DNA from 4 places in the Enterococcus sp. AZ128 genome. Region 3 is predicted to be linked to each of the others. Evidence: riboswitches for the same ligand, from Rfam matches in the RefSeq annotation. Region 3 holds a riboswitch; each other region holds the start of a gene.
What was found. Region 3 has a riboswitch for magnesium ahead of IGI38_RS17225 (ABC transporter permease subunit). Riboswitches for the same ligand answer to the same signal wherever they lie in the genome.
Positions count from the first base shown of each region.

Region 1 (2,202 bases), on a different contig from region 3:
TCAAACGAATATCCGCTGGAATCATATCTCCCGCCGAAAGTTTTACTAAATCTCCGCAAACAATCTCTTCCATAGGAATTTCTTTATATTGATTGTCTCTGCGAATTGCTGCGGTTACTTTTACGAGTGATTTCAATTTTTCAGCAGCTTTATTTGAGCGTACAGATTGTACCAGTGTCATCGTTCCGCTAACTAATACCATAACTAGAATAATGCTGCTACCGAAGAAATCTTTATCTCCCGGTTCTGGCAAAATTCCTTCTGTAATAAAAGAAATGATTCCCAAACCAATTAGCACCAAAGTAAACGGTGTGATAAATGCTTTTAAAACTTCCACAAAGAATGGTGTAGACTTCTTATGTGGAAGTTTATTTTCTCCAAATGTTTCTCTTGCCTCTTCAACCTGATCTGTAGATAACCCCAAAGATGAAGTCTTGAATGTCTCAAATAAGCTTCGTGTTGTCTTTTTAGCAAACAAACTGTAATTTGTTTTGATTGTTTTTTGTTTCATGTTCTTCTCCTTTTCCCCGAAAAAAATACGCCATAATCCTATTCCAATAAATAGATATAGAATGATGTCTTTTATCGTATTCATGAGTGTCTCCTCCTGCAAACGGGCTTATGGAGAAAGCGAGTGTTAAAAACAAATAGACAATAGTGTCCTCCTGTTTCCTTTTTTCTGCCACAAACCCGAAATTATTGAACTACTGTCATCCATTTGTTTTCATCTCCCTTTTTTCCACTCGTTCTAGTGGTGATTGAAGGTCCTTTTTGTAGACACGCATGATTAACTGACCTTCTACGTAATCATCCGTTATTGGCTGATATCCAAGCTTTTCATAAAATCCCCAGGCTTGATGTCTCCCTGTAAGAAATACAAAGTGAAAACCAAATCTTCTAGCGACCTGTTCCGCATAAATTAGTAGGTTCTTCCCTAACCCTTCTCCTTGATATAAAGAATCTACTGCTACCTGTTTAATCTGTACACATTTTTCAGAAATCGGGTGCAACAATAAAGTTCCTACTACACAACCTTCCTGCTTAACAATCAAATGGAGATCATTTCTCTCATCTCTCGGTGCTTTCAATAAAAATTGCTTTCCAGAACTTGCCTTCAGCTCTTTGTTTCTAAGTGTCAACGCTTCACAATACAGCGTGCTGTTCCACTTAGTTAATGTGAACACTGTTTTACCATGGTTGTTTCCTCCTTTTCTCTATTTTGAAAATAGCAATGATCGTTATGCAAAAAAAGACTTTCCGCTCAAAAAACTCAGCGAAAAGCCTTACCAAAAATTCATCCTAAATAGACAAAGTCGTATAGTCGATCTAATCGTTGAGTTTTGGCACTATACAACGTAAAGACAAACATCTTAGCTACCTTAAGAAAAGCCTTGTATTCGACAGTTCCTGTTCTACCCATTGGCGTCTCTCGACATTTTTGGGCAGTAGCCTATGTTTGTATAGGAGCCTCACCTAACAAATCATATTTTATTTTCGAACACAATATAACAAGTAATTAATCAACTGTCAAACAGTTTTTTGAAAATGATAGACACTTCATTAGGTCAATATGAAGATCAGCCGTAAATAAACCTTGATATATAAAGATTTTTAGATTAAAATTTATTTTCGAAAAATATTTTTTAAAACATGAAAATATTTTAGAAAACAATATCCCATCGATAGAATAACAACTGTATTTTTTAGCTGTACATCAAAAAAATAGAGCCATTAAGACTCTATTTTTTGTTAACCAAGACGAAGATTTTTAATAATTTCCTCTGCCGTTGCCAAATTCATTCGTTCTGCTTTTCTTAATTTTCTAGAAACTTGCGATATTTCACTAGTTGTCGCACCTGCCGTAATAGCCAATGAACGACTTTGCATCGCCATATGCCCTTTTTGGATTCCCTCCGTCACTAAAGCACGAACAGCTGCCAAATTTTGCGCTAACCCAACTGCCACGATGACTTCACCTAATTCAGCTGCCGAAGCAACATCTAATAACTTCAAGCTTAACTGTGCTTTTGGCAGAACCTTTGTCGCACCGCCTACTACACCGAGCTTCATTGGCAGAATCAATTTCCCAACGAGTTTTCCATCTCGAATAAACCAATCAGTCATCCCCTCATAGTGACCATTCCGAGCAGTATAAGCATGGCAAGCAGCTGCCACAGCACGTGTATCATTTCCTGTTGCTAA
Region 1 is NZ_JBIORZ010000001.1:1,769,710-1,771,911, forward strand. Features, by position in the region: gene mgtA (magnesium-translocating P-type ATPase) at 1-511, opposite strand, end outside; gene IGI38_RS08715 (GNAT family N-acetyltransferase) at 711-1,184, opposite strand; M-box (ykoK) riboswitch at 1,319-1,488, opposite strand; gene IGI38_RS08720 (hydroxymethylglutaryl-CoA reductase, degradative) at 1,750-2,202, opposite strand, start outside.
Region 1: it holds a riboswitch for magnesium, as region 3 does, so the genes downstream of both, IGI38_RS08715 (GNAT family N-acetyltransferase) here and IGI38_RS17225 (ABC transporter permease subunit) in region 3, are expected to answer to the same signal.

Region 2 (2,202 bases), 110 kb from region 3:
AGTTAAATTCGTTGCTCAAACGTTTGATCATTTGTTCTGACCTCCGAAGAAAATTTTAGACATATCCCCAAAGCTACAGAAAGAATCAGATAGCTTGTTCCCCCATAACTAATAAATGGTAGAGGTACTCCAGTCATAGGAATCAATCCTAAAATACTCGCGATATTGATACTTGTTTGAAGAAGTATCAATGTTCCAACACCAAAATAAATCAAGCTGACTTGTTGACTCGTTTCTCTAGCCGCTAATACAAATAACCGAAGAGCAATCAGAAAAAGCAGCGCCAGTACCAGCAATCCTACGATCATTCCTAATTCTTCGACCAAGATCGAATAAACAAAATCTGTTTCTGCAACTGGCAAATAGCCTTTTTTTGTAATACTATTTCCTAATCCTCTGCCAAAGAAACCGCCATTATAAAGCGCGTAATAAGAATTACTCATTTGAAACCCTTTCCCATAGGGATCTAAAAAAGGATCTCTTACTAGGCGAATACGATCATACGTATGAGCGAATAACTCCGGCAAAAGATGATGGCTGCCTAAAAATAGGATGGCCCCTCCTACGAATATAATCCCTGCGATAAGCGACAAAAAAATGAATACCGAGTACTGATAGGGTAGTTCAGCAGTAGTTATGATCACTAAAGCAATTCCCCAGATAATAATTGCGCCTGTCACTTTTGGTTGAAGTAAAATCAACAATCCGCTGAGTAAAACAAGTCCACAAGGAACCATGAGTTCACGCCTCGTTCGTTTCACCCGGAAAAAATAGGCTAGGTAAAGAATCAACGCGACATTTGTTACTTCTGAAGGTTGAAATTGAACTCCGAACAAAGAGACCCATCTTTGAGCACCATTGATACTGACCCCGCTTATTTTTACCAACAGCAAACTAACTATTCCCACTGATAATAAAGATTTTGCTAGTAATCCTTTCGCCAAAACATCACTTTTCACGTGATATATGATCACGATAAGCAGCCAGCTCAGGCCCATAAAAATGGCTTGCTTGCTAAATAATGATAATGGATTCTCGCCTTCAGCCATTAATCGATAAGAACTAGCGCTGAAAACAATTAAAAGACCGATTAGGCTAACTCCCAAATAAGGTAGTAACAACAGCCAATCGATCTTTTTTCTTCTAATCATATATATCTCTCCCTTCATCAAGTAATTGTTTGAGACGAGAGAGTCCACAATAAATAACCTAAAAAAGAGACACCAAACGTTAGTGAAAAAAACTAACAAGTCTGGTGTCTCACACAATCAATCTCATCGTCTGAGTTTTAGCACTAAACAACGTAAAGAATACTCTTAGCTATTTTATGAAAAGCCTTAATCCGACAATTCCTATTTTACACATTGGCGTCTTTCGACGTTTCTGCGCAATAGCCTATGTTTGTTTAGGAGCCTCACCTAACAAGTTTACTTATATTTACTTTCACAAAGAATACTACTTTTTCTGTCATTAAATAGCAAAACTTTCTTTAGAAAATCGATATTTCTTTAGATTTGCTTATAAAATCTTTTACTAAAAATTTACTAGGAATAACCCATTTTTTATGATAATTAAATCAAACGAAATAAATTGTTCAAAAAACAAAAGTTATTAAACAAAAGTTGATCATTCTATTTAAAGAAAAAGTTTTATTATTTATCTATTACAAAACACTTATAAAGGAATTATAATTATGAAAAATAAATTACATATGTTAGTTGCAAGCTCTTTAATGTTAGGATCCGTGTTGACTCTCCCGCTCCAAGGCACAGCTGAAACAACAACAACTAGCAGTGAATCTGCTACTCCAGCTTTCTCTGAGCCACTCATGTCTACTAGTTCAACAAATAACGTAAGTTTATCTTCCTCAGAACCGGAGCCAGCTATTTCAAACAGCACTTCGAGTTCAACTGAAAACCCAGTTATCCATTCACAAACTGAAACAAGTTCAACGTCGAGCATGCCTGAAGCACGTGCGATAGCCCTAGACACCTGGCTACCTGATCCTGTCTTGCAAGAAATCGTCGCCAAGGCAATCGGAAAAACAAAGGATACGTTGACTCAAGAGGATATGACCAAGTTAACTAGTCTCTATATCCAAAATTCAGACAATGCCATTGCTAGTTTAAAAGGTTTAGAACTGTCAACGAATCTTGAGTATTTCTATATGAATTCAAACAATCAAATTAGTGATTTTTCTGT
Region 2 is NZ_JBIORZ010000002.1:1,247,733-1,249,934, reverse strand. Features, by position in the region: gene IGI38_RS17760 (FtsW/RodA/SpoVE family cell cycle protein) at 1-31, opposite strand, end outside; gene IGI38_RS17755 (FtsW/RodA/SpoVE family cell cycle protein) at 3-1,151, opposite strand; M-box (ykoK) riboswitch at 1,267-1,433, opposite strand; gene IGI38_RS17750 (hypothetical protein) at 1,675-1,962, opposite strand; gene IGI38_RS17745 (MucBP domain-containing protein) at 1,961-2,202, shown strand, end outside.
Region 2: it holds a riboswitch for magnesium, as region 3 does, so the genes downstream of both, IGI38_RS17755 (FtsW/RodA/SpoVE family cell cycle protein) here and IGI38_RS17225 (ABC transporter permease subunit) in region 3, are expected to answer to the same signal.

Region 3 (2,202 bases):
ACCATAAGGTTTTGAAAAAATTGCGTAGCTTTGCGACCAGCCGATACAGACGATCCAATTTGAAGAAGTACCAAATTTTAGGTAAATCGTAGAGCCAAAAGCTGCTGAACCTCGCAAAAGCTTTTGAAAATTGCTTGGTCAATGTTGCGTTTTTCAACAGGTGATAAACGATCGATTTAGGCGGCGTCGTACTTTCAACGTCTGTCTCATATTTGAAGTAATATGTTGCCCGAACCAAGGGCTGAAATACCAAAAAATTCAGGATCACTACATTCAGCAATAAGGCTAGAACTGCCCATAGACAAGCCTTGAAATCAGCACGTTCCAACGCAATTTGAATATACGAACCGATTCCTGGTAAAAAAAGCGTTGTATCTTTGGGAAGAGCGACAGATGCCTGTTCACTAGCAACCAAAGCAAACCAAGCCGCTGTTTGAGAAATAATCACGTTCCAAAGCAATCCCGGAATGGCATAAACAAATTCAAGTCGCCAAAATTTTCCCCAGGGATTGTATTTGAATTGCTCTGTGACATTAGACAAATCAGAAGGAATAACCTCCATGATTTGATACAGGGTCAACATGATGTTCCACGCCTGACCAGTGAAAACCGCAAAGACGGCGACACATTCAGCACCCAGCACATTTTCTGGAAATAACCCCAACAGCCAGGCAGTCGTAAACGTTAAGAACCCTAATAATGGTACGGATTCAAGAAAATTGACCAATGGCAGGATGATCCTTCTAGCGGTCTTGTACTTTACCGCCAGAAGGCCGAAAACAAAGGAGAACAGGAAGGACCAAAGCATCCCGACAATCATTCGAAACATCGTTCGAATGGAAAAATAGCCAAGATTTGCGACAGATAAAAAGTCATTCTGCTTGTTTGCTGTCGCTAAGAACTCCTCCGAGGGTAAGGTGTGAAGCGGGCGATTCATTTTTATCAGAGAAAAGATAAGAATGAATGCAAAAAGGGCCAAAATGAACAGGAAGGTGATATTTCCGACGATTTTTGTGATCCGTTCATTTTGCTTAGATGATACGTTTAAAACTTTCAATGTAAAAAACCTCCTAAATAATCATATTAAGGAGGTCGCCGAATAAATGAACAAGTCTATAAGGAAATCACGTTAATTGAGCTTTGGCTTTCTGAGACGTAAGAAAGGGATCTTCTAGTTATCTTGGGAAAGCCTTAATTCGACAATCCCTGCTTTACTCGTTACTGTCTCTCGACATTTCCGAGCGATAACCTGTGTTCTTCAGAGTAACCTCACCTAATATGATTATATTTTATTGTGCAAACTCATCATACTCGTGAAAAGTGATAAATCAATTGTCACTCAGGCCGGCAATGAATAGATGAAAGGGAAGCAGCCTTATTAATAAAGCTTTTTAGCAGCTTTTCGCTCTTTTTAGAAATGCTTTCCAGATTATTAAGATGCGTAATCGTTCCTCCTGATTTAGCGATAGGAATCCAATAATAGTTAACCTCCGTTGAAGAATGATTGTTATTTAATGTTTTTACTTGCCTAAAAGACAGTCACAGGAGCAAGATTAGGTTAACCTAAAATTTGCAGCAGGGATGTGAAAAAAATGTCGATTGAGAAATTAGAGTATTTCTACATTATCGCTAAATACAACAGCCTCTCAAAAGCTTCGCAGGAGTTGTATATCGGAATCTCCTCTTTGAGCTCGGCTCTTAAAAGTCTTGAGACTGAGCTTGGCTATGATCTATTTACACGTCATGGGAAGAAGTTAGTTTTGAGTGAAGAAGGCGAAAAAATTCTGCCTTTTGTAAAACGAATCATAGAGGAGGCCAAAAAGATTCAATTCCCTCTTTATCAAATGATTGATCGTCCGTCCTTTAAAGTAGGGATCAGCGATTCTGTTTTGATATTTGAAGCAGGGGAGTGTGCGTGCAGCAATGACAGCTATACGATCAACTATGTCAATGCCGCCCCTTTAGAATTGTTGAATCAGCTGAAGCAAAAGGAAGTCGATTTAGTAATAACCAGCAGTGTGGTTGATGACCCGCAATTTGAACGGACCTCTCTGATTCGCTCAAAAATATTGCTCGCCGCTAATGAATCTTTAGCAGAGAATGAACTGAGGCAGGCAGCCGCTGAGGATCTGGAAAAAATTCCTTTTATTGTTTTGACTGATCACCTCGGTCATCAGCAATTGACGCGAAGAACGGCTGATT
Region 3 is NZ_JBIORZ010000002.1:1,133,300-1,135,501, forward strand. Features, by position in the region: gene IGI38_RS17225 (ABC transporter permease subunit) at 1-937, opposite strand, end outside; M-box (ykoK) riboswitch at 1,119-1,288, opposite strand; gene IGI38_RS17230 (LysR family transcriptional regulator) at 1,593-2,202, shown strand, end outside.

Region 4 (2,202 bases), on a different contig from region 3:
AACTAAGGAGGAGCTAAATGGACGCATTAGAGATTATGAAGAAGCACAGAACTTATCGAAATTTTGATGAAGGTTATCAATTGCCAGATACCGACTTAGAAAAGATTTTACAAGCTAGTCGTCAAGCACCAAGTTGGATGAACGGGCAAATGTACAGCATCGTTGTAGTAAAAGATCTTGAAATACGCAAAAGACTTGTTGCGTTGAATCCTGGGAACCCTCATATGTTACATAGTTCAGTCTTTCTGATTTTTGTGGCAGATTTGAAACGCACACAAAAAGTAGCGGAGCATTATGGGGTCGATTATTTTATCAACAAAGGACTAGATCCATTGATTACTGCGATTACAGATACCGCTTTAGCATTAGAAAATGCAGTAATTGCAACGGAGGCTCTTGGATTGGGTTCTGTAGTAGTAGGATCAATTAGAAAAGATATATTGGAAGTAAGTAAATTGCTTAAACTTCCCGAATATGTATTTCCGGTTGCTGGTTTAAGTATTGGTAAACCAACTGTGGAAATGAGGATCAAGCCTCGTTTACCTGAAAAGGCTGTCATTCATTTTGACACTTATCAAGATTATGACTATAAATTGATTAATGAATATGATCAAACGATGGAAAAATTTGCTGAAGCTCGTGAAACAAAACTTTGGAGTAAAAAATTTGCAGACTACTTCAGTAACAAACCAAACAAGAAAATAGATGAGTTTCTGAAAATAAATAAATTCTTTTGAGCTAAAGTTTGACACTGGAAAGTAAGTAACATATAGTAGAAATGTAAATAAGAATAATTGTTAGGTGAGGCTCCTATATGGACACAGGCTGCTGCCCAAAAATGTCGAGAGACGCCAATGGGTAGAACAGGGATCATCGTGAAGGTGATTCATAACGTAGCTGACAGATTTTGTCTACGCCCTATAGTGCTAAAGCTCGACGATGAACATGAATGGATTTTCGCGCGTGCTCATTTTCGAGTGCGCGTTTTTTGATAGTCCGTGACTAGATTTTTGCAACTACAATAAGGATAAATAATTAGACTTGATATTGGGCTAAGGCGTAATTGGATGATAAGCGTACAAAACTAAAATCATTTTCTATTATATGGGAATTGTAATTTTAAAGTTTTGAGCGAACGATTAACCCTATAAAATATTTTGGAGTTATTCAAACAATTGAAAGGATGTGAGGAAGATGGACCATGAGGATAGTCGACCGAAGATTGAATATAATGGGGTGACTTTGGTTGTCCAGAAATTTAGGAGGAAAAACTATGATGAACAAAAAAAACCTTCTTGCTCGCAAAATCAATAAAGATCAAGAACTAAAGAAATTAGCGATTTTATCTGATCGCGACCTCTTCTTAAATCTGCGGACATCAATGCAGGGTCTGTCCGAAGAAGATGCGGAAAGCCGTTTGGAGGAATATGGTCCAAATGAAGTTTCTGCGCAAAAACCAACACCTGGAATTTTATTATTTTTACAAGCTTTTAACGATCCGTTTGTTTATGTTTTAGCTCTTTTAGCGATTGTTTCAGTGCTGACAAAGGATATTGAAGCAGCAGTAGTGATGACGCTTATGATTTTGGCTAGTGTTTTGATTACGTTTATTCAAGAATATCGTTCTCAAAAAGCTAGTATCGAATTAAAGGAAATGATCGAAAATACAGCGGCGATCACTCGAAATGGTGAAACGAAGGAAATCCCGATGGACGAAGTAGTACCTGGTGACATTTTGACGTTAGCGACTGGTGACATGATCCCAGCGGATGCTGTTCTAATTTGGACGAAAGACTTATTCGTCAATCAATCATCGTTAACGGGAGAATCAATGCCTGTCGAAAAGTACCTTGCGAAAGATACACTACTAACAGAAGAAACAACAGCATTGGATTTAACAAACCTAGTTTTTATGGGAACAGATGTGTTGAGTGGTCAAGGAAAAGCGATCATATTAAAAACAGGACAACAAACATTCTTTGGTGATATCGCAAAAAATGCAACCTCGAAGCGAGGAAAAACATCCTTCGATATAGGTTTAGCTAGAGTTAGCAAGCTATTACTCCGTATGGTGATGGTATTATTTCCACTTGTATTTTTAATTAATGGTTTAACGAAGGGAGATTGGAGCAGTGCGTTCTTTTTCGCTATTGCAGTAGCAGTGGGTTTGACTCCTGAAATGTTGCCAATGATCGTGAGCTC
Region 4 is NZ_JBIORZ010000001.1:1,083,323-1,085,524, forward strand. Features, by position in the region: gene IGI38_RS05315 (PLP-dependent aminotransferase family protein) at 1-17, shown strand, start outside; gene IGI38_RS05320 (nitroreductase family protein) at 18-737, shown strand; M-box (ykoK) riboswitch at 787-951, shown strand; gene mgtA (magnesium-translocating P-type ATPase) at 1,277-2,202, shown strand, end outside.
Region 4: it holds a riboswitch for magnesium, as region 3 does, so the genes downstream of both, mgtA (magnesium-translocating P-type ATPase) here and IGI38_RS17225 (ABC transporter permease subunit) in region 3, are expected to answer to the same signal.